DNA from 3 places in the Agrobacterium sp. GW821-FHT14E08 genome. Region 1 is predicted to be linked to each of the others. Evidence: predicted binding sites of a transcription regulator. Region 1 holds the regulator's gene; each other region holds the start of a gene.
The links. Region 1 encodes LexA, which represses DNA repair genes until DNA is damaged. Its sites were predicted from a motif close to TGTTCNNNNTGTGTTCNG; they were not measured.
Positions count from the first base shown of each region.

Region 2: a site for LexA is predicted at 6,207-6,224, ahead of AC1ROR_RS11720 (2'-5' RNA ligase family protein). Genes of this name have one in related genera too.
Region 3: a site for LexA is predicted at 1,883-1,900, ahead of AC1ROR_RS04695 (ImuA family protein). Genes of this name have one in related genera too.

Region 1 covers NZ_JBXAPJ010000001.1:831,755-839,457, forward strand. The annotation lists gene AC1ROR_RS04050 (amino acid ABC transporter ATP-binding protein) at 1-419, shown strand, start outside; gene gltA (citrate synthase) at 496-1,785, opposite strand; gene AC1ROR_RS04060 (hypothetical protein) at 1,975-2,256, opposite strand; gene AC1ROR_RS04065 (ComEC/Rec2 family competence protein) at 2,152-4,524, shown strand; gene AC1ROR_RS04070 (glutathione S-transferase family protein) at 4,542-5,219, opposite strand; gene lexA (transcriptional repressor LexA) at 5,658-6,380, opposite strand; gene AC1ROR_RS04080 (VOC family protein) at 6,591-7,475, shown strand; gene kdsA (3-deoxy-8-phosphooctulonate synthase) at 7,475-7,703, shown strand, end outside.
Region 2 covers NZ_JBXAPJ010000002.1:618,299-626,001, reverse strand. The annotation lists gene AC1ROR_RS11760 (mandelate racemase/muconate lactonizing enzyme family protein) at 1-352, opposite strand, end outside; gene AC1ROR_RS11755 (FadR/GntR family transcriptional regulator) at 407-1,114, opposite strand; gene AC1ROR_RS11750 (MarR family winged helix-turn-helix transcriptional regulator) at 1,211-1,711, opposite strand; gene pecM (4-hydroxybenzaldehyde efflux transporter PecM) at 1,793-2,656, shown strand; gene AC1ROR_RS11740 (aminopeptidase) at 2,664-3,902, opposite strand; gene ybaK (Cys-tRNA(Pro) deacylase) at 3,990-4,466, opposite strand; gene AC1ROR_RS11730 (ArsC family reductase) at 4,479-4,826, opposite strand; gene AC1ROR_RS11725 (hypothetical protein) at 5,060-5,227, shown strand; gene AC1ROR_RS11720 (2'-5' RNA ligase family protein) at 5,432-6,148, opposite strand; gene AC1ROR_RS11715 (TetR/AcrR family transcriptional regulator) at 6,315-6,893, shown strand; gene AC1ROR_RS11710 (hypothetical protein) at 7,040-7,528, shown strand; gene guaA (glutamine-hydrolyzing GMP synthase) at 7,567-7,703, opposite strand, start outside.
Region 3 covers NZ_JBXAPJ010000001.1:953,880-961,582, reverse strand. The annotation lists gene AC1ROR_RS04705 (SOS response-associated peptidase family protein) at 1-573, opposite strand, end outside; gene ligD (non-homologous end-joining DNA ligase) at 627-1,679, opposite strand; gene AC1ROR_RS04695 (ImuA family protein) at 1,961-2,737, shown strand; gene AC1ROR_RS04690 (Y-family DNA polymerase) at 2,658-4,169, shown strand; gene AC1ROR_RS04685 (error-prone DNA polymerase) at 4,166-7,423, shown strand; gene AC1ROR_RS04680 (hypothetical protein) at 7,558-7,703, opposite strand, start outside.

The DNA.
Region 1 (7,703 bases):
TGGTGAAGAAGACCCCAAAGCCGGAAGCGGAAGCCGTTGCCCGCAAGATGCTGGAACGGGTTGGGCTTGCACATAAATTCGATGCCTATCCCGATGAATTGTCCGGCGGCCAGCAACAACGCGTCGCCATTGCCCGGGCGCTCGCCATGCAGCCCATCGCGCTCCTGTGCGATGAGATCACCTCGGCGCTCGATCCCGAACTTGTCGCGGAAGTGCTTGCCGTGGTGCGTGAACTCGCGGCCGAAGGCATGACGCTCCTGATGGTGACGCATGAAATGAAATTTGCGCGCGACGTCTGCTCCCGCGTCGTCTTCATGCATGAGGGCAGGGTGCATGAAATAGGCCCGCCGGAAGAGGTGTTCTCCAATCCCTCGACACCCGAACTCAAGCAGTTCCTGGGCGTTGCTGCACGCCATTGAGGACCGTTCGGATGCCCAACAAAAAAGGCCGGCGGGTGAAAACCTGCCGGCCTTTGATCTTATAGGATTTCGCGGCTTAGCGCTTGGAAACCGGAACGTAGTCGCGCTTGCCGGCGCCCGTATAGAGCTGGCGCGGACGGCCGATGCGCTGCTGCGGATCTTCGATCATTTCGTTCCACTGTGCGATCCAGCCGACGGTGCGGGCAAGAGCGAAGAGAACGGTGAACATGGTCGTGGGGAAGCCGAGCGCCTTCAGCGTGATGCCGGAATAGAAGTCGACATTCGGGTAAAGCTTCTTTTCGACGAAGTAGGGGTCGGAAAGGGCGATCTTTTCCAGTTCCAGCGCGACCTGCATGATCGGATCGTCCGAGTTGCCGGTGGCTTCCAGCACTTCGTACATTGTCTTCTGCATGATCTTGGCGCGCGGGTCGTAGTTCTTGTAGACGCGGTGGCCAAAGCCCATCAGGCGGAACGGGTCGTTCTTGTCCTTGGCGCGGGCGATATATTCCGGAATACGGTCAACCGTGCCGATTTCGTTGAGCATGTTGAGCGCCGCTTCGTTGGCGCCGCCATGAGCCGGGCCCCAGAGGCAGGCGATGCCAGCCGCGATACAGGCGAACGGGTTCGCACCCGAAGAACCGGCAAGACGCACCGTGGAGGTGGAAGCGTTCTGCTCGTGATCGGCATGCAGGATGAAGATGCGGTCCATGGCGCGGGCCAGAACCGGATCGACCTTGTAATCCTCGCAGGGCACGGCAAAGCACATGTGCAGGAAGTTCGAGGCGTAATCGAGGTCGTTCTTCGGGTAAACGAAGGGCTGGCCGATATGGTACTTGTAAGCCATGGCGGCGATCGTCGGCATTTTCGCAATCATGCGCAGCGAGGCGACCATGCGCTGGTGCGGATCGGTAATGTCGGTCGAGTCGTGATAGAAGGCCGAGAGAGCGCCGACCGTGCCGCACATGACGGCCATCGGATGCGCATCGCGGCGGTAGCCGGTGAAGAAGCGGCTCATCTGCTCATGCACCATGGTGTGGCGCGTGACGCGGGTGTCGAAATCCTTCTTCTGAGCCGCGGTCGGCAGTTCGCCGTAAAGCAGCAGATAGCAGGTTTCCAGGAAGTCACCCTGTTCGGCGAGCTGCTCGATGGGGAAGCCACGATGCAGGAGAACGCCCTCGTCACCGTCGATATAGGTGATCTTGGATTCGCAGGAGGCCGTCGACGTGAAACCCGGGTCGTAGGTGAAAGAGCCCGTGTGCTTGTACAGCGTGGCGATATCGACGACGCTTGGTCCAATCGTGCCTTCCCTGACCGGGAGTTCGACCTGTTTTTCGCCAAGTGTCACTGTAGCGCTTTTTTCCGTCATACTGATCCTCCGAAAACATGCGGGTGGGGGCGTTGAGACACGCCCCGCGGTTAAGCGTCTACCGATTAGCTATATGATCCTTGCGCCGATGCCAAGCTATCCGAAGGTCAAATTGTGCATTGCGGCAAAAGCAATCCCGTTGCTTTGGGCTTTCGTGGCGATAGCAATTCAATCTCGGTCAACGCAGGGTTAAAGGAAAGGATTGCAATCCCTCACGCGTGCCTGCAAATCTGTTTCCGGTGCGGCAAGGGGCGGCGCAAATTGCTTGGTCAAGGGGAAAAACAGCATTTCCGGTATGCCGAAACGTTGCAGGGCGACTTGCCCGGCACGCGGGATATTCTGCTTCCCCTTCGTCGGACGAGCGACATTGCGACATATGGCACGCCCGCCATTATTCCCCGGCAAAATCTCAAAAACTCTGTCACTGGAAAAATTGCCATATGGGTCGCCGAAGAGCGCGCTTTTGGCCATGATTTTCTTTTTATTCCCGTTCTCATCGGCTGCGGCGCAGTTCTGTGGTTTTCTCTCGACGTCACGCCCGCGTCATCCGTTCTGGCGATTGCATTTTTGCTTGTCGCGGGCCTGGCGCTCCTCGTCAGATATACCCCCGGCTTCATGTCGACGGCTTGCGGTCTCTGCGCTTTTGTTTTGCTCGGCATGCTTCTGGCCGATTTTGAAACCCGGCGGGCCGGAACCGTGGTGCTGGATACGCCCGTCACCACCACCCTCACCGGCACGGTTGCGCGCCGGGAGGTTGATGCGCGCGGTTCCTGGCGATATGTGGTTCGGCTGACCGCGACGGCGGCGCCGGTTTTGTCTCGTCCGCCACAGATGATTTCCGTGCTATCGCGCGGCAGGGGTGAACCGGCGGCACTGGGCGCCACCATCAGCGGCAAAGTGCGCCTCTCGCCGCCGTCCGGCCCCGCCTTGCCGGGATTGAACGACTTTGCCTTCGCATCCTATTTCAAGGGAATAGGCGCCACCGGTTTCTTTTATAAGCCACCGCAGACGCTTCCGTCACCTGCAGGGGACATCAAGGCCGAGGCGGGCTGGCTCGAATGGGCGGATATGTGGCTCTACGGACTTCGCAGCGCCATTGCGGAACGTATCCGCTCCACCATCGGCGGTGATGCCGGCGCTTTCGCCGCCTCCATCGTCACCGATGAGAGACAGGCGATCTCGGCGGAAACGATGGAGGCTTTGCGGCTCTCCGGCCTTGCCCATATCGTTGCGATATCCGGGCTCAACATGGCGCTGGCGTCAGGCATTTTCTTCGTTGGCCTGAGATTGGCCTTCAGCCTGTTTCCGGGCTTTGCGCAGCGCTGGCCGGTCAAGAAGATCGCGGCCTTTGCAGCACTGCTGATGACACTCGCCTATTACCTCATTTCCGGTTTTGCCGTCTCCGCCGAACGCGCATGGTTGATGATGTCGGTGATGCTGATCGCAGTTCTTTTCGACCAGCCGTCTCTCAGCCTGAGAAATGTTGCCCTTTCCGCTCTGGTCATTCTGGCTTTCTCGCCATCGGAAATCATGGGGCCGAGTTTCCAGATGTCATTTGCGGCCACCATAGCGCTTGTTTCTGCCTATGCCGCCTGGAACCGCTGGCGGACCGAGCGGGATCGGTTGCTGGTCGGGCGCAGGCCCGGCTGGATGACGGTGCTGCAAATGGCAGGTGCCGTCATTGGCGGTGTTGTCACGACATCGCTGATCGGCGGACTTTCGACGGCGATCTATTCCGCCGAACATTTCCATCGTGTCACCACTTATGGACTTTTCGCCAATCTGGCTGCCATGCCGTTGATGTCGCTGATCGTCATGCCGTTCGGTCTTCTCGCGATGCTGCTGATGCCCTTCGGGCTCGATGCGCCTTTCCTGAAGATCATGGGTTATGGCATGGCTCTTGTCATCGAGGTCGCCAATGAGGTGGCGTCATGGGGTGGCAGCGCGGCGACGGGGCGGCCGCATGGGTGGTTTATCGGTCTCGCCACAGCGGGTTTCCTGCTGCTGACTTTGCTGCGCAGCCGGCTTGCCCTTCTCGGTATACCGGTCCTGATTTTCGCCTTCGGCCTGTCAGCTTTGCCCCCCCGTTATCCGCCTCATCTCCTGGTGCACGAGGACGGCCAGCTGGTGGCCATGCTGGAGGATGGCAAGGTCTTCACGACAAGAGCGCGGCCACCGGACTTTGTGTATGGCCAGTGGCAAAGGGCGCTGCTGCTGCCGGAAAAACCCGTGCCGCCAATAGTAGTGGAGCCGGAGGTTCGGGTAAGCACTGCCGGCTTGGCGCCGAAAACGAAACTCCCACCCAAAGAGATGGCGGCGGTGACGAAAGAGATGACGGCGGCGCTGAGGGATGCCAAGGCTGGGGTCTTCACCTGCAGAAAAGACATATGGTGCGTGGCCCGCGCCGGCAGCGGCGAGTGGATCATCGTTCTGGAGGATGGCCGCTTTGCCGGAACAGCCTGTGATATCGCCGATATTGTCATCGTTTCCCGCCGAACTTCGTTTTCACAGTGCCGCTCCGGGGCGCTGCTTCTCAATCGAGACATATTGCGACGTATCGGTTCAGTGGAAATAGATTTTGCCAATATGGATCAGGCAGGCGTGGTAAAACGGCTGCGCGCCGCAATATCTGGAACGGACAGGCCGTGGAGCGAACATCGTTATTACGACTGGAAAAGCGGCCGTTTCGATCATGAGGTGCCTGAGGCCGTCAACAGGCTGCTGGCGACGTCAGAGTGAGCCGCCAGCGTGGTTCATCATGCCCTGGCGCGCAGATCTTCGATCACGTCGCCGATCCCGCCAATTTCTTCTTCATGCGCCGTGTCACGCCAGGTTTCCTTCAAACCGGCCTCGTACCATTCACGCATCGCGGGCAGGGCGAGCAGCCTTTCGCAATAGCTCCTGGCCGCGGGTGAAAGATCGGCGCCATAGCTCTGGAAACGGAACGCCACCGGGCAGAAAAAGGCGTCGACCGCCGTGAATTTCGCGCCGGCGAGATATGGTCCACCGAATTTTTCAAGGCCTTCGCTCCACAGCGCATCAATGCGCTTGATATCGGCGGCAAGCCCGGCATCCCCGCCCTTCGGTCTTGCCCTGATGCCGACAGACATGGGATAGAGATTGCGCAGCGAAGAAAAGCCGGCATGCATTTCACTTGCCGCCGACCGTGACCAGGCCCGTGCCTGCTTGTCGCTCGCCCAGACACCCTGATGTCTTTCAGCAAGATATTCAGCGATCGAAAGCGTTTCCCACACCATGAAGCCGTCATCGACAAGGCACGGCACCTTGCCGGTTGGCGAAAAGGAGGAGAAGGAAATTCCTTCACCGAACGGAATGAGTTTTTCGGTGAACGCGATACCCAGCGTGCGCATCAACACCCACGGCCGCAACGACCATGAAGAATAGTTCTTATTCGCTATATAAAGATCGTACATGGCGTATCTCCCGGATATGACGCGCATTTTTATACCTGCCGGGCGTCCGTGGAATATCGAAAATAATCCATGGCTCCCATAAGCCGTATTGATGAATGATAAGGGGAGGGCATGGACGGCAACGCTTCGCAAATATCACCGTCCGGAGACAGCTGAAAAATCACCAATCGACCGACGATGCAATTCAACTTCGCGAAGGCTTGGTGAGAATTCAAGAGCTGAATGCGGCAGGCCAGACCTATGTCGTCATACTAGCAAAACGGAAAATCAGCATGAAACTGTAGCCAGTTTCGGAAGGCATCAGGCATCGCCCGCGTCAGTCACATACCACCGTGCGTATCCAAATTATGCCATGCTTCAGGCAGTCTTCACCTCTCATACAGGCGTCATCATCAAGACGACGCCTGTCGAAAACCGGATGACATCCCGTCCATCGGGTCAATGATAACGGCGGATCAACCCAACCAGCTTGCCCTGGATTTTCACCCGATCCGGTCCGAAGATGCGGGTCTCATAAGCGGGGTTTGCAGCCTCGAGCGCGATGGAGGCGCCCTTGCGGCGGAAGCGCTTCAGCGTCGCCTCCTCGTCATCCACCAATGCCACAACGATATCGCCCGGATTGGCTGTATTGCCGTTGCGGATAATGACGGTGTCGCCGTCAAAAATGCCGGCCTCGATCATCGAATCGCCCTTGACCTCAAGCGCGTAATGTTCGCCGGTGCCCAGCATATCCACCGGCACGGCAACGTCGTGGGTGTTGTTCTGGATGGCGGAAATCGGCACGCCGGCGGCGATACGGCCCATGACCGGCACGGTAACGGCGCCACCGAGATCATTGGCTGGTGCCTTGGGGGCAGGGGTCGGTTCCGGCGTCTTCGGCTTGCCGAGGCTGCCTTCGATGACGCTCGGCGAAAAGCCGCGCTGCGGCCTTGCGCCCGGCGCGTAGGCCTCGGGCAACTTGATGACTTCCAGCGCCCGTGCCCGGTTAGGTAGCCGGCGAATGAAACCGCGCTCTTCGAGGGCAGTGATCAGCCGGTGAATGCCGGATTTGGAGGCAAGATCGAGTGCGTCCTTCATTTCATCGAAGGAGGGCGGCACGCCGGACTCTTTCATTCTTTCATGAATGAAGAGAAGCAATTCCTGCTGTTTGCGCGTGAGCATGAGGAAAACACCCTTGAGAATCGTAGTGGAGATCGCGAAACAAATACAGAACGAACACTATATGTTCCATATGTGTTCCGCAATCCCCTAAAATTTCGTGAAGCTGCTATCTGTTGTTTTGATGATTTGCCTCATCGCACGAAATTGTGCTTTTCTTCGCCTCGAACCGGTGCAGCATGGCTTCCTGTCGCGCCGCCAGCAGGAATGACAATGACGAAACCCTATTGCATCGATCATCTCGTCTTGCCCGTGCAGGCTCTTGCCGTTGCGGAAAAGCGCTATGAAGACCTCGGCTTCACGGTTGCGCCGGAGGCTCTTCATCCCTTCGGCACGCAGAATGCATGCGTTTTTTTCACCGATGGGACCTATCTGGAGCCGTTGGCAATTGCTGATCCGGCTAAATATAATGCCTCCGTGAACCGTGGCGATGTGTTCACAGGCAGGGATCAAGCCTTCCGGCAGGGTCATGGCAGGGAGGGATTTTCCGCTCTGGTAGCCCGAACCGGGGATGCCTTTGCCGATCATGAGAGATTTGCGGTCTCCGGCCTTTCGGCGGGCGATATCTTTGAATTTTCGCGGCCTGTTCGAATGCCGGACGGTTCGCAAAGCGAGGCGGCATTCCGGCTTGCTTTTGCAGCAGCAAGCGGGACGGCTGCGGATTTCTTTTCGTTCAGCTGTCAGCGGCTTCAGGTGCTGCCGGGCGATCGCACGGCACTGGAGCGCCATGCCAATGGGGTTCTCGGCCTCAGCGAGATCGTTCTGTTTTCAGGAGCCGATCGAAATGCGGCGCGGCTGATCGAAACGGTTTTTCGCTGCAAGGGTGAAATGTCCCCGGATGGTGATATGGTTTTCGCAACCGGCAATGCGCGCATCCGATTGGCGGCAAAGCCGGTTTTTGGCGGGCATGGCATGGATGCCAGGGAGTGGGGCGACGGCGGATTGCGCGGCGCGGGCGTCATCTTTTTGTCACACGATCTTGCCGTGACAGAAGCTGTGCTTGCTGCTAATGGCGTGTCCTGCGCAAAAGCGGGCGGCCGCCTGGTGGTGGCAGCAGCACCCGGTCAGGGCGTAACATTCGCCTTCGAGGAAAAATGATGAGCGTTACGAACAATCTCAAAGTCACCGCCGGCGATGGCGCCAGCAAGGTTTCCTTTTCCAATACAGAGCGTTTTTCGCTGATTGCCGGCCCCTGCCAGATGGAGAGCCGCGAACATGCCTTCATGATCGCCGGTGTCCTGAAGGAGCTTTGCGACAAGCTGGGGATCGGGCTCGTTTATAAGTCGTCCTTCGACAAGGCGAACCGCACCTCGCTTTCCGGCAAGC
Region 2 (7,703 bases), on a different contig from region 1:
AGGTACGGATTTCCTTACGGCTGAAACCGCCGAGCAATTGGGCGATAGGCTGGTTGGTTGCCTTGCCGAAAATATCCCACAGCGCGATATCGAAGGCCGAATTGCCGCGCACTTCCGCGCCCGATGAACGGAAGCCGAGATAGCCGACGAGGTCCTGCGCCAGAAGGTCGATCTGCAGCGGATCGCGGCCGATCACGCGGGGTGCGATATATTCATGCACATAGGTTTCCACCGTCTCGGCGCCGTAGAAGGTTTCGCCAAGCCCGGTGATGCCTTCGTCGGTGTGGACCAGAACCCAGAGCAGGTTTGCCCGTTCCGCCACGCGGACGGTCTCGAGTTTCGTAATTTTCATGAAGTGTCTCCTCCAGAGGCAGGTCGTGTTCCGTCTGGAACTGCGTTGAAAAAATCAGGCGATGCCGGCTGCCAGAAGCGCATGCACGCTTTCATCGAAATGCCGCGCCATCAGCGTTGAGGCCGTTTGCGGGTCGCCGGCCGCAATGGCCTGTCCGATGGCGACGTGAAGTTCACCTGCGGCATGGCGCTGCGCGTCGGATGTGCGGCTCTTCCAGCCTATCGGCCAGGTCTGGCGCGTCACATTCTGGAAGGCACCGAGAATGAGTTCGAAAACCGGGTTCTTGGAGGCTCTGGCAACGGCAAGGTGAAAGGCAAGGTCGTGTTCCATCACCTTGTCATTGTCGCCGAAATCCCGCTCCATATTATTGGCGTGGTCGAGAATGGTGAGCGCTTCAGCATCCGTTCTCCGCAGTGCCGCGAGCGTCACGGTTCTGACTTCGATAGTGCGGCGCACGTCATAAATCTGCTGGATGTTGATCTGCTCGGTGTGAATGCCGTGTTCGAACATCAGCGACATCGCACCATGATCCAGCGTCGCCACCGTGGCTCGCTTGCCGGCGCTGACATCGATCAGCCGCATGGCCGACAGCGACCGGAATGCCTCGCGAACGACGGTGCGCGAAACGCCAAGCTGCTGCGACAGCGAAAGTTCGCTCGGCAGTTTCGCACCGGGGGCAAGTTCATTTTCCCGGATGTGACGGGTTATCGCGCCGATCGTGCTGCTGACGAGACCGGTTTCATGGGAGATGGCGTTATACATTTTTCCTCCAACCTGTAGTACAGGTTTATGGAAAATTGCTTACAGGATTTTTTTCAAGGAAACAAGCGCGATTGCGGCCCAGAACGCAGTGCAAGCCTATTCTTCGAAGTCCCGCAAAAACCGTTTCAAAAGCCGGTTCAGCGTTGTTCGTTCCTCTTCGCTGAGAGTGGCGACCAGCCGTTGCTGGTTTTCGACATGGGCGCTGACGGCGTCCTCGACAATGGCAAGGCCGCGTTCCGTCAATGATATCAGCACACTGCGCCGGTCCTGTGGGTTGTGGATGCGCTCCACCAGCCCGGCTTTTTCCAGCTGGTCGATCCGGTTGGTCATGGTGCCGGAACTCACCATTGTCATCGCCAGCAAGTCGCCCGGGGAGAGCTGGTATGGCGAGCCTGCGCGCCGCAATGTCGCCAGTACATCAAAAGCAGACGATGAAAGGCCGTGTTTCAGCAGCACCGCCTCCACCTCACGGCCGAGATGTGTGGTGAGCCGGTTCAAGCGCCCGAGCAGCCCCATCGGGCCGACATCGAGGTCCGGTCTTTCCCTGCGCCATTGCGCCAGAATGTGATCGACGTGATCAAGCGGTTCTTTGCTCATGACAAAGGCATAGCAATTGATATCTTGACGTCAAGATAAAATCGGCTAGATTGCATTTATCTTGATATAGAGATTCTTGAAATGAAGAAAAATACCGCCTATGCAGCCGACGTGCTGGTAACTGCACTTGCCCCCGCCATCTGGGGAAGCACCTATTTCGTCACGACCGAATTTTTGCCGCAGGGATATCCATTCCATGTTGCCATGCTGCGCGCATTACCGGCCGGTATCCTGCTGCTGCTCCTCGTCCGAAAGCTCCCGCAGGGCGTCTGGTGGCCGCGCAGCTTCGTTCTCGGCTCGCTGAATTTCTCATTTTTCTGGGCGATGCTTTTCGTTTCTGCCTACCGGCTACCCGGTGGAGTCGCGGCGACTGTAGGCGCGGTTCAGCCCCTGATCGTGATTGGTCTCTCCCGGTTGTTTCTCACCACGCCGGTTCGACCGCTCGCCATCGCCGCCGGCCTTTTGGGCATTGCCGGTGTCGCGCTTCTGGTATTGGCGCCGGGCGCTGCGCTCGATGGTGTCGGCGTGGCTGCGGGTCTTGCCGGTGCCGTATCCATGGCCTTTGGAACCGTGCTGACCCGCAAATGGCGGCCGCCGGTTTCGAACCTCACCTTCACCGCCTGGCAATTGACGGCGGGTGGCATTCTGCTCCTGCCGGTAGCATATTTCCTGGAACCGGCCCTGCCTGCACCGACCACGGCCAATATTCTCGGCATGGCCTATCTGGGTCTCATCGGTGCTGCCTTGACCTATTTTCTGTGGTTTCGCGGCCTTGCCCGCATCGAACCCTCGGCTGCCGCATCGCTCGGTTTTCTAAGTCCGGTCGTTGCAACCCTGCTCGGCTGGCTGGCGCTTGGCCAAAGCCTCACGCCAGCGCAGATCGTCGGGTTCGTCGCGGTGCTCTTCAGCATCTGGCTCAGTCAGCGCAGCCAGTTGCCGAGATAGACTTTTATCAGGCCCATTCGCCCTTGCGCATAACGGGAACCGTGGAGCCGTCCGGCTTCACGCCATCGATATCCACCTTGTCAGAACCGATCATCCAGTCGATGTGGATAAGGCTGGAATTGCCGCCCTGCGCCTTGATCTGATCCTGCGACAGCGAAGCGCCATCGAGGAAGCATTTCGAATAGCATTGTCCGAGCGCAATGTGGCAGGAGGCATTTTCGTCGAACAGCGTGTTGTAAAACAGGATGCCGCTTGCCGAGATCGGCGAGGAATGCGGCACAAGCGCCACTTCACCCAGGCGGCGAGCACCCTCATCGGTATCCAGCACCTTGTTCAGTACGGCTTCGCCCTTCGAAGCCTTGGCCTCCACGATGCGGCCGGCCTCGAACTTCACCTGAATATTGTCGATCAGCGTTCCCTGATGCGACAGCGGCTTGGTGCTGGACACGTAACCATCCACGCGCAGCGCATGCGGCGTGGTGAACACTTCTTCCGTCGGGATGTTCGGGTTGCAGGTCACGCCGTTCTTGGCGGCGGAAGCGCCGCCGTGCCATTCATGGCCATCCGCCAGGCCGATTTTCACATCCGTGCCAGGGCCGGTGAAATGCAGCGATGCGAAGCGTTCGCCGTTCAGCCATGCCGAACGTTTGGCGAGATTGGCGTTATGCTCCGCCCATGCCGCGACCGGATCGGCCAGATCCACCCGCGAGGCGGCGAAGATGGCGTCGGCAAGTCTGCGCACCGCTTCGTCCTCCGTCACATCAGGAAAGACCTGCTTTGCCCAGGAGGGGTTGGGATAGGAAATGATGTTCCAGTTGATATCGAAATTGGAAATCTTCTCCAGCGCCGGCTTGTAGGCGGTAGAGTTGGCCTTGTTGGCACGCGCCACCTTGGCGGGGTCCTGCTCGGCCAGCAGCATCGGGTTGTCGCCTGCAATCGCCAGCCGCGCCGCGCCATTGGCGTAGGCCTTCGCCATGCCTTCATAAAGCCAGCCTGAAGCCCGGTCGAAATTGGTGTCACTGGCGTGGCGATAACGGGAAAGCGTGGTTTCCTCGTCGGAATAGAAGGTGGTGACCAGCCCACCGCCGGCAAGATAAGCGTGTTTTGTCAAAAGCCGAACCAGCGGCAGGGCTGCAAGCGGAGCAGTGATCACCAGATCCTGATCCTTCTGCAATTGCAGGCCGACTTTGACGGCGACTTCGGCCAGTTTTTCAAGTTTGACGGGATCGATGGGAGAAACGGTCATGATCTGCCTTCGCATATTTCAATTGAGGCGCCGACCATAGCCCATTCCTTTCGAAAGCCAAATGCTTTCAAAAGCTGGATTGAAACCTCAGTCGGCCACCAGTGGCGCAATGATGGCCTTTAGTGCTGTCTGGGCGTCGCGGGGTGAAAGCCGCACCTGCAAGCCTCGCTGTCCGCCATTCATGTAAACATAATCATGCGCCATCGCCTCAGCCTCAATGGCCGTCGGCACCTGTTTCTTCTGCCCGAAAGGGCTGATGCCGCCAACATGGTAACCCGTGGCGCGTTCCGCATCGGCCGGTTTCATCATGCTGGCGGATTTGCCGCCGAAAGCGGCGGCGAGCTTCTTCATGCTCACCTCGCGATCAGACGGGACAACGACGCAGATCGGCTTGCCGTCCAGCTCAGCCATCAGCGTTTTCAACACCAGATGCGGCGGTTCGCCGATCGCCTCAGCCGCCTGCAGGCCGATCCTGTCGGCATTTGGATCGTAGTCATAGCTGATGGTGGTGAAGGCGACGCCAGCCTTGGCCAGCATTTGGGTAGCGCGGGTCGTTTTGGACATTGGGAACGGCGTTCAGGCAAAGAGGGTCTGGTAGGTTTCCGGTTTGAAGCCGACGGTGATCTTGCCCTTCGCTTCCAGCACGGGGCGCTTGATCATTGAGGGCTGCTCCAGCATCAGCCCGATGGCCTTTTCGTGGTCAAGATCGACCTTCTGGCTGTCATTCAGTTTCTTGAAGGTCGTGCCGGCCCTATTAAGAACCGTTTCCCAGCCTGCGGCATCACACCATGTTTCGAGATGGGCGCGGTCGATGCCGGTCGCTTTATAATCATGGAAAGAATAGTCGACACCATTGGTTTCCAGCCAGCTTCTGGCTTTCTTCATCGTGTCGCAGTTCTTGATGCCGTAAATCGTAATCGTCATGCTGCCAGCCTCTTTGTCTTCAAGCTCTCCGGCATAACAAAATATACGCCTTATTCAACCGTCCGCTGAAGTGCCCTGCGTCGTTTGAGAGCGGTAGCACCCAAGCCATGCAGAATCGCAATGGCTGATATCCAAACGAGCGCGAGCAAAGCTGCATGGCTTCCCTGCTACATCATGAGTTGTAGAACCGGCCCGAAATGCCCATTATCTGGGCATCAAAGATGGAGAGAAAAATGCGTCAGGTTGCAAAGACATCGCGTAACTTCTTCGGCGAAACTTTCGCCGTTCTGGGTGCAGCACTTTCGGTTTCGGCCGCTGTTCGCGCGCACCGCAAGCCGGCCCGCGCCGACCTCGAAGCCCTCGGCATCGATGGCAAGGCTTTCGACAAGGTTCAGCTCTAAGCTGTTATCATTTGTAGCGAGGCGGCACCGCCTCGCTTGCGCTCGGGGTCGAAATCCATGCCGGTTTCGACGGGCGAGGTGGATGCGTCGCCGATGGCTCAAGACGCGTTCCGTATTCACACAGGAAGGTTGCCCCGTAGTCCTCGGAGGACAGATGCGGGATAAATTGTCAGCGCGGGATTGTTGCGCCGCTTTGAGTGCACGTCATCGAGATACTGCACTCTGTTTCGGCCGCTTCGACGGGCCGATCACTTTTTCCGATAAATATAACTGGCTCTCAGGCCGCTCATAACGATCCGCCTTCGCTGAAAGCGCAAAGCGTGCCAGCAGCTCGTGCCTTGTTTCGCCATTATGGCTGAAGACAAGTTCGAAATTGCCCGCCAGCCAGCTATAGGGTTTACCGGCGGGCATAAGCTCAATCTTCCCACAGCCATAGATCATGGTGAGATGCGGCGTAAAAGATGATGCTGTAACAAAGGGAAGATTTGCCCGCCAAAGGGCGCGTTGCAATATCTTCACGAGAGCCTTGATTTCCGGCATGTCGCGGCTGCTTCGCAGCACCAGACTATTGCGATTACCAAAAAGCGACGTTTCTTCGAAAGTGACAGGAACGGGCCGCGCATTGATTTCCCCCAGCGCCGCCTTCAGCCTGTTTATCAGCCCGTGAGGCACCGTCTCGAAACATCCGATACAGAGCAGCGTGATATGCAGAAGCTCTGCCGGATAGGCTGCACGCCTTGTCCGTCCTTCCGCATACTGTGAAGCATCGGCAAAGATTCTATCGGCCAGGGCTGCCGGCGGCTTCAACAATAAGAGAAGCTTGCTGCGAAATCGCGGATTGAGGCGCTGTATTTTCGGCGTCTCCAGCCCTTCAAAGAAAAGCTGCCTTACACCTCCTTTATCCGTCAACTCGAAACCCATGACGATACTCCACGGCCTTTGCCAAGGCCGCGATATTATCATTGCCAGAAGAAATTAAAAGAACGAAAAGAGAACAAATGCATTCCCGACAGGCAGGGGAACTCCAGAAAATAACAGCATGGTGCGTTGAGTTGACAATCTACCTACTAGTTGGTAGGCAATGAATATGAGAAACCCACAAACCAAGGCCGATGAAATTCTTCGTTGCGCGCGTATCCTGATTGTAAGCGGCGGCTACAACAGTTTCAGCTACGCCGATATTTCCAGCGTGGTCGGCATTCGCAATGCCAGCATTCACCACCATTTCCCGAGCAAATCAGACCTGGTCCGCAAACTGGTCGAGCAATACAGGCAGGAAGCTGCAGCCGGACTCGCCGAGCTGGAGCGAAACATCTCTGATCCGCTCGAAGAGCTTCGCGCCTATATCGGCTATTGGGAAGGCTGTATCGCTGATGCGACCCATCCCTTCTGCGTCTGCGCTCTGCTTGCCACTGAAATACCGGTCCTTCCCGAATCTGTGGTTCTTGAAGTGCGTGCGCATTTTCAAAGCCTCTCGGACTGGCTCGCCGCCGTGCTGGAGCGCGGGGCTGCCCAAGGACGCCTTGTGCTGACAGGAACAGCGCACACCAATGCCGAAATGTTCATGGCCACCGTGCATGGTGCAATGCTCTCGGCCCGCGCCTACGGTGATGCCGCAGCCTTTGGCGCGATAACCCGCCCCATGCTGGAGCGCATCACAGCTTGAAAATGAAACGTCGCGAGGGAGGTGAATGCATGACCTGAGCGACATCCCGACCCGATAAATAGACAGCATTACGCTTCCAGATCAGTCGTCAACAGTCTGCTTCCCCGGGCCGTCATCGCCCCTGTGGAAGAGAAAGGCAATCTCTCATGTTCGGAATTTCTCCGCTTGGCTGGGTCCACACGCTCGGCAGCCTGCCCGCCATTCCCGTGGCCATTTACATGTTTGCCCGTCACGGTCGGATCGTTCCGCGATCCAGGCCGGGTTCAATCTATTTTGTGTCCATGCTGATTGGCGCTGCGACGGCCTTCCTCGTGGCGCATCAGCCGGTCAGCTACGCCATCGGCGCGCTGACCATCCTGTTCCTGCTCGCAGGTTACGGAATTGAACGCATTCTCGGCTCAACGCGCACCGCCAGATATATAGAAACCATCTGTCTGAGCGTGAGCGCATTTCTCCTGATGGTACCGACGGCGACCGAGACCCTGCGTCGTGTTCCGAATGGTCATCCCTTTGTTACCGATTTAAAATCGCCGCTGCTTCTCGGTGTTCAGGGCGGGTTGCTGGCGATCCTCGTCCTCGGCCTAACCGCCCAGATCATCTACCTCGCAAGACAAAACAGAAACGCCGCGAGCTAGTCGCGGCGTCATCGTCTAAGCTATGCCTATTGTAGGCGTTATTCCCACTCGATCGTGCCGGGCGGCTTGCTGGTCACGTCGTAGACGACACGGTTGATGCCACGCACCTCGTTGATGATGCGGGTTGCCGCACGGCCAAGGAAGTTCATGTCATAAGGATAGAAATCCGCCGTCA
Region 3 (7,703 bases), 120 kb from region 1:
CTTCACAAGATCGTTCGGATCCGTGGTCAGGAAGCCATAGAGATCGTCCGTGGTCATTCCATCCTTCACCTTGCGGACGCTTTTCCATTGCGGCACGTGGATACCGGCGAAGAACATCAGCGATTTCTGTTCGTCGCGGGCAAACCATGCATTCGGCACTTTGCCGGCGGGTTCCTGGCTAGCCGGATCCGGTTCAGCAAAGCTGGTGACCGGGACAAGACATCTGTGCTCGACGCCGAACCAGCGCGTCCAGTGAGGCAGGTTGAGCTTGCGGACATTCGTCACGCCGCGGTCCGGCTCCATTCGGATGAGTTCGTCCATATCGACGGACTTGCCCTTGGCCTTCAGTTTATCCGCTCGAGCTTCCGCAGCCTTCTTCTGCACGAAGATGGGTGAGGGCAGGCCCCAGCGCGCATGCACGAGCTGCTTCTTGCCATCCGCAGTTTTGCGGACGATGGGCCCCATCTGGTCGGGGTTCATTTGATAGGCCGGCATCAGGTTGATAAAGCTCTCAGCGTCCTGAGCCCACTTCGAGACCCAGTCCTTGTCTTCCATGCGATACAGATTACACATGGCAGCAATTCCTCCGTTGCGACCGAATGCAGTTTGTCGGGTTTCCTGCGTCGCTAGTCGAGCCTGTAAACGTCGGCATTGTCCTGCCGTTCCCGCAAGCCTTTGTAGGAAGCATGTCGCAATTTGCGGTCCCCAGTCCAGACCCGGAACTCGATCTCGGCGATCAAGGTCGGCTCGACCCAGACGATGTCTGATTTTTCGGTAAAGGGTACAGGCGGCTGCTTTCGTTTCCAGCGCAGCTTGTCGAGCGTTTTTCGAAGCCTGATCATCTCGGCTTCTTTGAAGCCCGTGCCGACGTTTCCGACATGGATGAGCTCGTCGCCGCGATATGCAGCCAACACCAGCGATGCGAACCCCGTTGGCGATGTCGTCGATCGCTCGTAGCCGACGACCATGAACGCTTCGCTCTCAACGCATTTGACCTTCACCCAGTCGCCGGTGCGGCCGGAGCGATAGGGCTGATCGAGATGCTTGCCGACGATCCCCTCGAGGCCAAGGCTGCGGACATGCTCCAACAGGACGTCCGGTTCGGCGTCGAGTGTTTCCGAGAGACGGATGGCGCCGTCATTTGCCTTTATCGTATCCTCGAGAAGATGCCGGCGTGATCGGTATTCCATCTCCCGCAGATCCTGACCGTCCAGGTACATAAGATCAAAGGCGTAGAGGACGGCATCAGATGCTCGATTGCCGGCCGCCTTGCCCGAAGCGCCCAACGACTTCTGAAGTAGCCCGAAATCCGGCCGCCCTTCATCGTCAAGCACCACCGCCTCGCCATCGATGATCATCGTTGCCGGGCCCAGCGCTCGGGCTGCCTGTTCTATCGCCGGAAACCGGTGCGTCCAGTCATGACCCCCACGGGTAAGGATGCGGACCCCTGTCGGCTTGATGTGGACCGCCAGCCGATAGCCATCCCACTTCAGCTCCCAGCTCCACTGGTCACCTCGTGGCGGATGGGCCTTCAATTGTGCAAGCGCCGGCTCGACGCGGTCGGGCATCGGATCGAACAGAAGCTGTGGCTGTGCAGGGTTACGCTTCCGACGCGGCTTTGAGCGGATCGGGGCTTCGATATCACGAAGGAGCGGCTTTGATCTCGGTGGCTTCGTCATTGGAAGAGTTCAGCACGAAAACCTTAAGAACATTGTGACGCCGCCCATCTATCCCCACTATCCACCATCTGGAGCCGACAAGAGCGAAGTGCCGTAAAAAATTGTCGTGATGTCTATATCCTTGAATCCTTTTCGAATCTTCGGTTTTGCTAATACTAGGATTGTATTCCTCAACCTTGTGGTGCTTGACTCTCTAGCGTCACTAGAACAAACAATGAACAAATAGCCCGTGCGACATGATGCCGATCCTTTGAACACGACCTTAAAGGGAGCCGTGAACGATGACTGCTGCCCGTTCCCCCAGGGCTCCTGGAGGGGTCTTAGATGTGATCTGCGACTTGCGTGAACGCATCGCATCGCTGGAGGGCGGGTCCGCGAAACGCGCCGGAACGCTCGCCTTCGGCGTCCCCGAAATCGACGCGGCCTTGCCTGGCGGGGGTCTTGCTTATGGAGCCCTGCATGAGTTTGCGGGCGGAGGATCCGGTACAGTCGACGGAGCGGCTGCCGCGCTTTTTGTGGCCGGCATTGCCGCGCGAACCAAAGGCCCCGTCATCTGGTGTCTGACCCGGCCGGATCTGTTTTTCCCGGCGCTCGCAGAGGTCGGTCTCCATCCCGACCGCGTCATCTTCGTGGAGTCCGACAGGGAAGAGGATGTTCTGGCCAATATGGAGGAGGGGCTTTCCTTCGGCGGTCTCGGGGCGGTCGTCGGCGAACTTGTCCGCCTGCCGATGGTCAGTTCCCGACGCTTGCAGCTGGCTGCCGAGCGAACCGGGACGATGGCGCTTGGTGTCCGCCGATGGCGACGGCAGACGGAGGCGAATGATTTTGGCCAGCCGACGGCGTCAACCACCAGATGGCGGGTGAGTGTGATGCCATCGGAGGAGCTGCCGGTACCGGGGGTCGGCAGGCCTCAATGGTTTTTGGAATTGATGCGCGTGAAAGCGGGTGAGTGTGCTGAGTTTCTCGTGAGAGCGTGTGATGACAAGGGTCGTATCCATTTATCTTCCGGATCTGCCGACGGATCGCATTCGTCGAGCCGATCCCTCCATTCCGCCTGAACAGCCAATCGCCGTGATCGCGAGAAGCGGTTCGAAGCGATGGGTGTCTGCCGCCGATCCGGCTGCCAGAAAGGCGGGCGTGCATGCCGGCTTGGCGGCGGCAAAGGCGCAGTCGCTGTTTCGCGGCCTGATGCTGGTTGACGCAGATTCGCAAGCCGATCGAGCCGCGCTCGAGCGCATCACGCTCTGGGCGCTGACGATCTATTCGCCGATCGTCGCCGTCGACGGGATTGATGGTATCGTCATGGATACGGAGGGCGCCGAGCATCTGTATGGCGGCGAGGTGCCAATGGTGACAAAGATCGCCAACCAGTTTCTGGGCAGGAAGCTGACTGCCCATGTAGCGGTCGCCGACAGCTGGGGTGCTGCCCATGCTTGCGCGCGGGCCATCAATCGCGAGACGATCGTCATTCCGTCAGGCGAGACAGTGCGAGCGGTGGAAAAACTGCCGATTTCGCTTCTGCGCCTGCCGTCAAAGATCGTCTCTGATCTGCGCATTCTCGGTTTCCAGACAATCGGCGAGCTTGCCAACACCCCGCGGGCCCCGCTGACATTGCGCTTCGGTCCGGAGGTCGGCCGCCGTCTCGACCAGATGCTCTGTCGTATCGCCGAGCCGATCGAGCCAATCCGCACGCCTCAGCTGCTTGAAGTTTCCAAGGCCTTTGCAGAGCCGATTGGCGCTGCCGAAACAATCAACAAATATGTCGGGCGCCTTGTCGTGCAACTGGTCGATGAGCTCCAGAAGCGCGGCCTCGGTGTCCGCCGAGCCGACCTGCTCGTCGAGAAGGTTGACGGCACCAGGCAGGCAATCCGCGCCGGAACAGCCAAGCCTGCCCGCGACGTTGCCTGGCTGACAAAACTGTTTCGCGATCGCACGGATAAGATCGAGCCGGGTTTCGGGATCGAGAAACTCACCCTTGTTGCGGTTCTGGCCGAGCCATTGGAGGAGGCGCAGAAAGTCTCTGCTCTGGTCGAGGATGACATCACCGATGTGACGCCGCTGATCGATATCTATGGAAACCGGGGCCAGCGGGTGTATCGCGTCGCACCGGTCGCCTCCGATGTGCCGGAACGCTCCGTCCAGCGGATCAGCCCCGTCGCTGAACCGATCGCCGTTGAGTGGGTCAGCCATTGGCGCCGGCCGGTCCGGCTTTTACCACGTCCCGAACTGATCGAGGCGATCGCGCTGATGCCTGACCGGCCGCCGGTCTCCATCGTCTGGCGCGGAAAGCGCCGTAAGGTCAAACGCGCCGACGGCCCGGAACGCATCTTCGGCGAGTGGTGGCAGCGCGACGCCGAGATGGAAGCTGTGCGCGATTACTTTGTTATTGAGGACGAATCCGGTGAACGCCTGTGGGTGTTTCGCTCTGGCGACGGTGTTGATCCTGAGACCGGGTCCCATCGCTGGTTCTGTCATGGGATTTTCGCATGAGCTACGCCGAGCTGCAGGTCACGACGCACTTCTCCTTTCTGCGTGGCGCATCTTCAGCGCAGGAGCTGTTCGAGACCGCCAAGATCCTGGGGATCGAAGCACTCGGCGTCGTCGATCGCAATTCGCTGGCAGGCATCGTCCGCGCGCTGGAAGCATCCCGCGCCACCGGTCTGCGTCTGGTCGTCGGCTGTCGGCTCGATCTCGCCGACGGCATGTCGCTTCTGGTCTATCCGATGGATCGATCCGCCTATTCGCGTCTGACTCGGCTGATCACGCTCGGCAAGTCGCGTGGCGGCAAGAACAACTGTATCCTGCATTGGGACGATGTCGTCGCCTATTCTGAAGGTATGATCGGCATTCTGGTGCCGGATCTGCCGGATGCCACATGTGCCGCGCGGCTTCGAAAAATGGCTGAGCTATTTGGTGATCGCGCTTACGTGTCTCTCTGCCTGCGCCGGCGCCCCAACGACCAGCTGCGTCTGCATGAGATATCCAATATGGCGAGCCGGTTCAAAGTCAAAACCGTCGTCACCAATGACGTGCTGTTCCATGAGCCAGGCCGCCGGCAATTGCAGGACATCGTCACCTGCATCAGGCACAACACCACGATCGATGATGTCGGCTTCGAGCGTGAGCGCCATGCCGATCGCTACCTCAAGCCACCGGAGGAAATGGAGCGCCTGTTTCCGCGATACGCGCAAGCACTGGCGCGAAGCCTGGAAATCGTGCGCCGCTGCAAATTCTCGCTTGAAGAACTGACCTACCAGTACCCAGAGGAGGCCATCGTGCCGGGCAAGGATGCCCAAGCCTCGCTGGAGCATTATGTCTGGGAATGCGTGCCGAACCGCTATCCAGAGGGAATGCCGCCGGATGTGTTGAAGACCGTTCGGCACGAACTCGATCTCATCCGCACCATGAAATATGCGCCTTACTTTCTGACGGTGTTTTCGATCGTCCGTTTTGCCCGAAGTCAGGGCATTCTCTGTCAGGGCAGGGGATCGGCGGCCAACAGTGCCGTCTGCTATATTCTCGGCATCACGTCGATCGACCCCTCAACCAATGATCTCCTCTTCGAGCGTTTCGTCAGCCAGGAACGCGACGAGCCGCCCGACATCGACGTCGACTTCGAGCATGAACGGCGCGAGGAGGTCATCCAATGGATCTACACGACCTACACCAAGGATAAGGCGGCCCTCTGCGCGACCGTCACCCGCTACCGGGCCAAGGGCGCAATCCGCGATGTCGGTAAGGCACTCGGCCTGCCGGAGGATGTCATCAAAGCGCTGTCGTCCGGCATGTGGTCCTGGTCGGAAGAAGTTCCCGACCGAAACATCAGGGAACTCAATCTCAACCCCGATGACAGGCGTCTGGCGCTCACCCTGAAACTCGCGCAGCAGCTGATGGGTGCACCGCGTCATCTTGGCCAGCACCCCGGCGGTTTTGTCCTCACCCATGACCGGCTGGACGATCTCGTGCCGATCGAGCCGGCGACGATGAAGGACCGGCAGATCATCGAATGGGACAAGGACGATGTCGAGGCACTGAGATTCATGAAGGTGGACGTTTTGGCGTTGGGCATGCTGACCTGCATGGCCAAGGCTTTTGATCTCATCCGCGAGCACAAGGGCCAGCACCTTGATCTCTCGAAGATCGAGCAGGAGGATGCGGCGACCTATGCGATGATCCGAAAAGCCGATACGCTCGGGACCTTCCAGATCGAAAGCCGCGCGCAGATGGCGATGTTGCCGCGCCTGAAACCCCGCACCTTCTACGATCTGGTCGTGCAGGTGGCGATCGTCCGGCCCGGTCCTATCCAGGGCGACATGGTGCACCCCTATCTTCGCCGCCGCGAAGGCAAGGAGCCGGTCGAATATCCCACACCCGAGCTTGAGGCCGTGCTTGGCAAGACGCTGGGCGTGCCGCTGTTTCAGGAGAGCGCCATGCGCGTCGCCATGGTCTGCGCCGGTTTTACCGGTGGCGAGGCCGACCAGCTGCGCAAATCGATGGCCACCTTCAAGTTCACCGGTGGGGTCTCCCGCTTCAAGGACAAGCTCGTCGCCGGAATGGTGAAGAACGGATATTCGCCGGAGTTTGCCGAGAAGACGTTCTCGCAACTTGAAGGCTTTGGCTCCTATGGCTTTCCCGAGAGCCATGCAGCCTCCTTTGCGCTGATCGCCTATGCTTCGAACTACATCAAGTGCCATTACCCGGATGTCTTCTGCGCAGCTCTTTTGAACAGCCAGCCGATGGGCTTTTATGCCCCCGCTCAGATTGTCGGGGATGCGATCAAGCATGGTGTCGAGGTTCGGCCGGTTTGCGTCAACCGCTCGCGGTGGGACTGCACGCTGGAGAGGATCGGCAGCTCCGATCGGCATGCTGTTCGGCTTGGTTTCCGGCAGGTGAGGGGACTGGCGGTCGCGGATGCGGCGCGGATCGTAGCGGCCCGCATAAACAACCCGTTTGCCTCTGTCGATGACATGTGGCGCCGGTCCGGTGTGCCGACCGAAGCGCTTGTTCAACTGGCAGAGGCCGACGCCTTCCTGCCACCGCTCAAACTCGAACGACGCGATGCGCTCTGGGCGATCAAGGCGCTGCGCGACGAACCCTTGCCGTTGTTCGCAGCCGCAGCCGAACGCGAGGCGGCGGCGATTGCCGAGCAGCAGGAGCCAGAGGTGGCGCTTCGGCAGATGACGGACGGCCATAACGTCATCGAGGACTACAGCCACATCGGGCTCACTTTGCGCCAGCATCCGGTCGCCTTTCTTCGCGATGACCTGTCGGCACGCAATATCATCACCTGTGCCGAGGCGATGAATGCCCGGGATGGCCGATGGGTTTACACCGCTGGACTCGTGCTGGTGCGGCAGAAGCCGGGATCGGCCAAGGGTGTGATGTTCATCACCATCGAGGACGAGACGGGTCCCGCGAACATCGTTGTGTGGCCGTCGCTATTCGAGAAGCGTCGGCGTATCGTACTGGGATCCTCGATGATGGCGATCAACGGTCGGATCCAGCGGGAAGGGAAGGTCGTCCATCTCGTCGCGCAGCAACTCTTCGATCTCTCAGGCGATCTAGTTGGCCTTGCCGATCGAGATACGGGGTTCAGGCTGCCGACCGGGCGGGGCGACGAGTTTGCCCATGGAGGCGGCGGGCCGGATTCACGCGACAGGTCGAAACCGGTGGTCCCCCGGGATATGTTCACACCCGATCTTCATATCGATACGTTGAAGGTGAAGAGCCGGAATTTTCAATGATTTGCAACAAAACCACTCCTCAAAAGTTTGTTCGCGGATAGCCGAACCGACATGCGCAGCCGGTCCTCTCCGACCTCCTAGCTAAGAGGCGCTTTTTACGTTCATCGTCGCGCAAGCAATTGCGCGCCAGTAATTCAGTCTGGCATCAAGTCGGCAATTTGCCCGTGAGAAACCAGCAGGCGAGGGTTCGCCATACTGCCGCTCTCTTCGTCGACGGTGACAGCGTACGCCGCAACGCCAACGTGGCGCGGTGCCATAGCGCTCGCCATTTTCTCGGCAG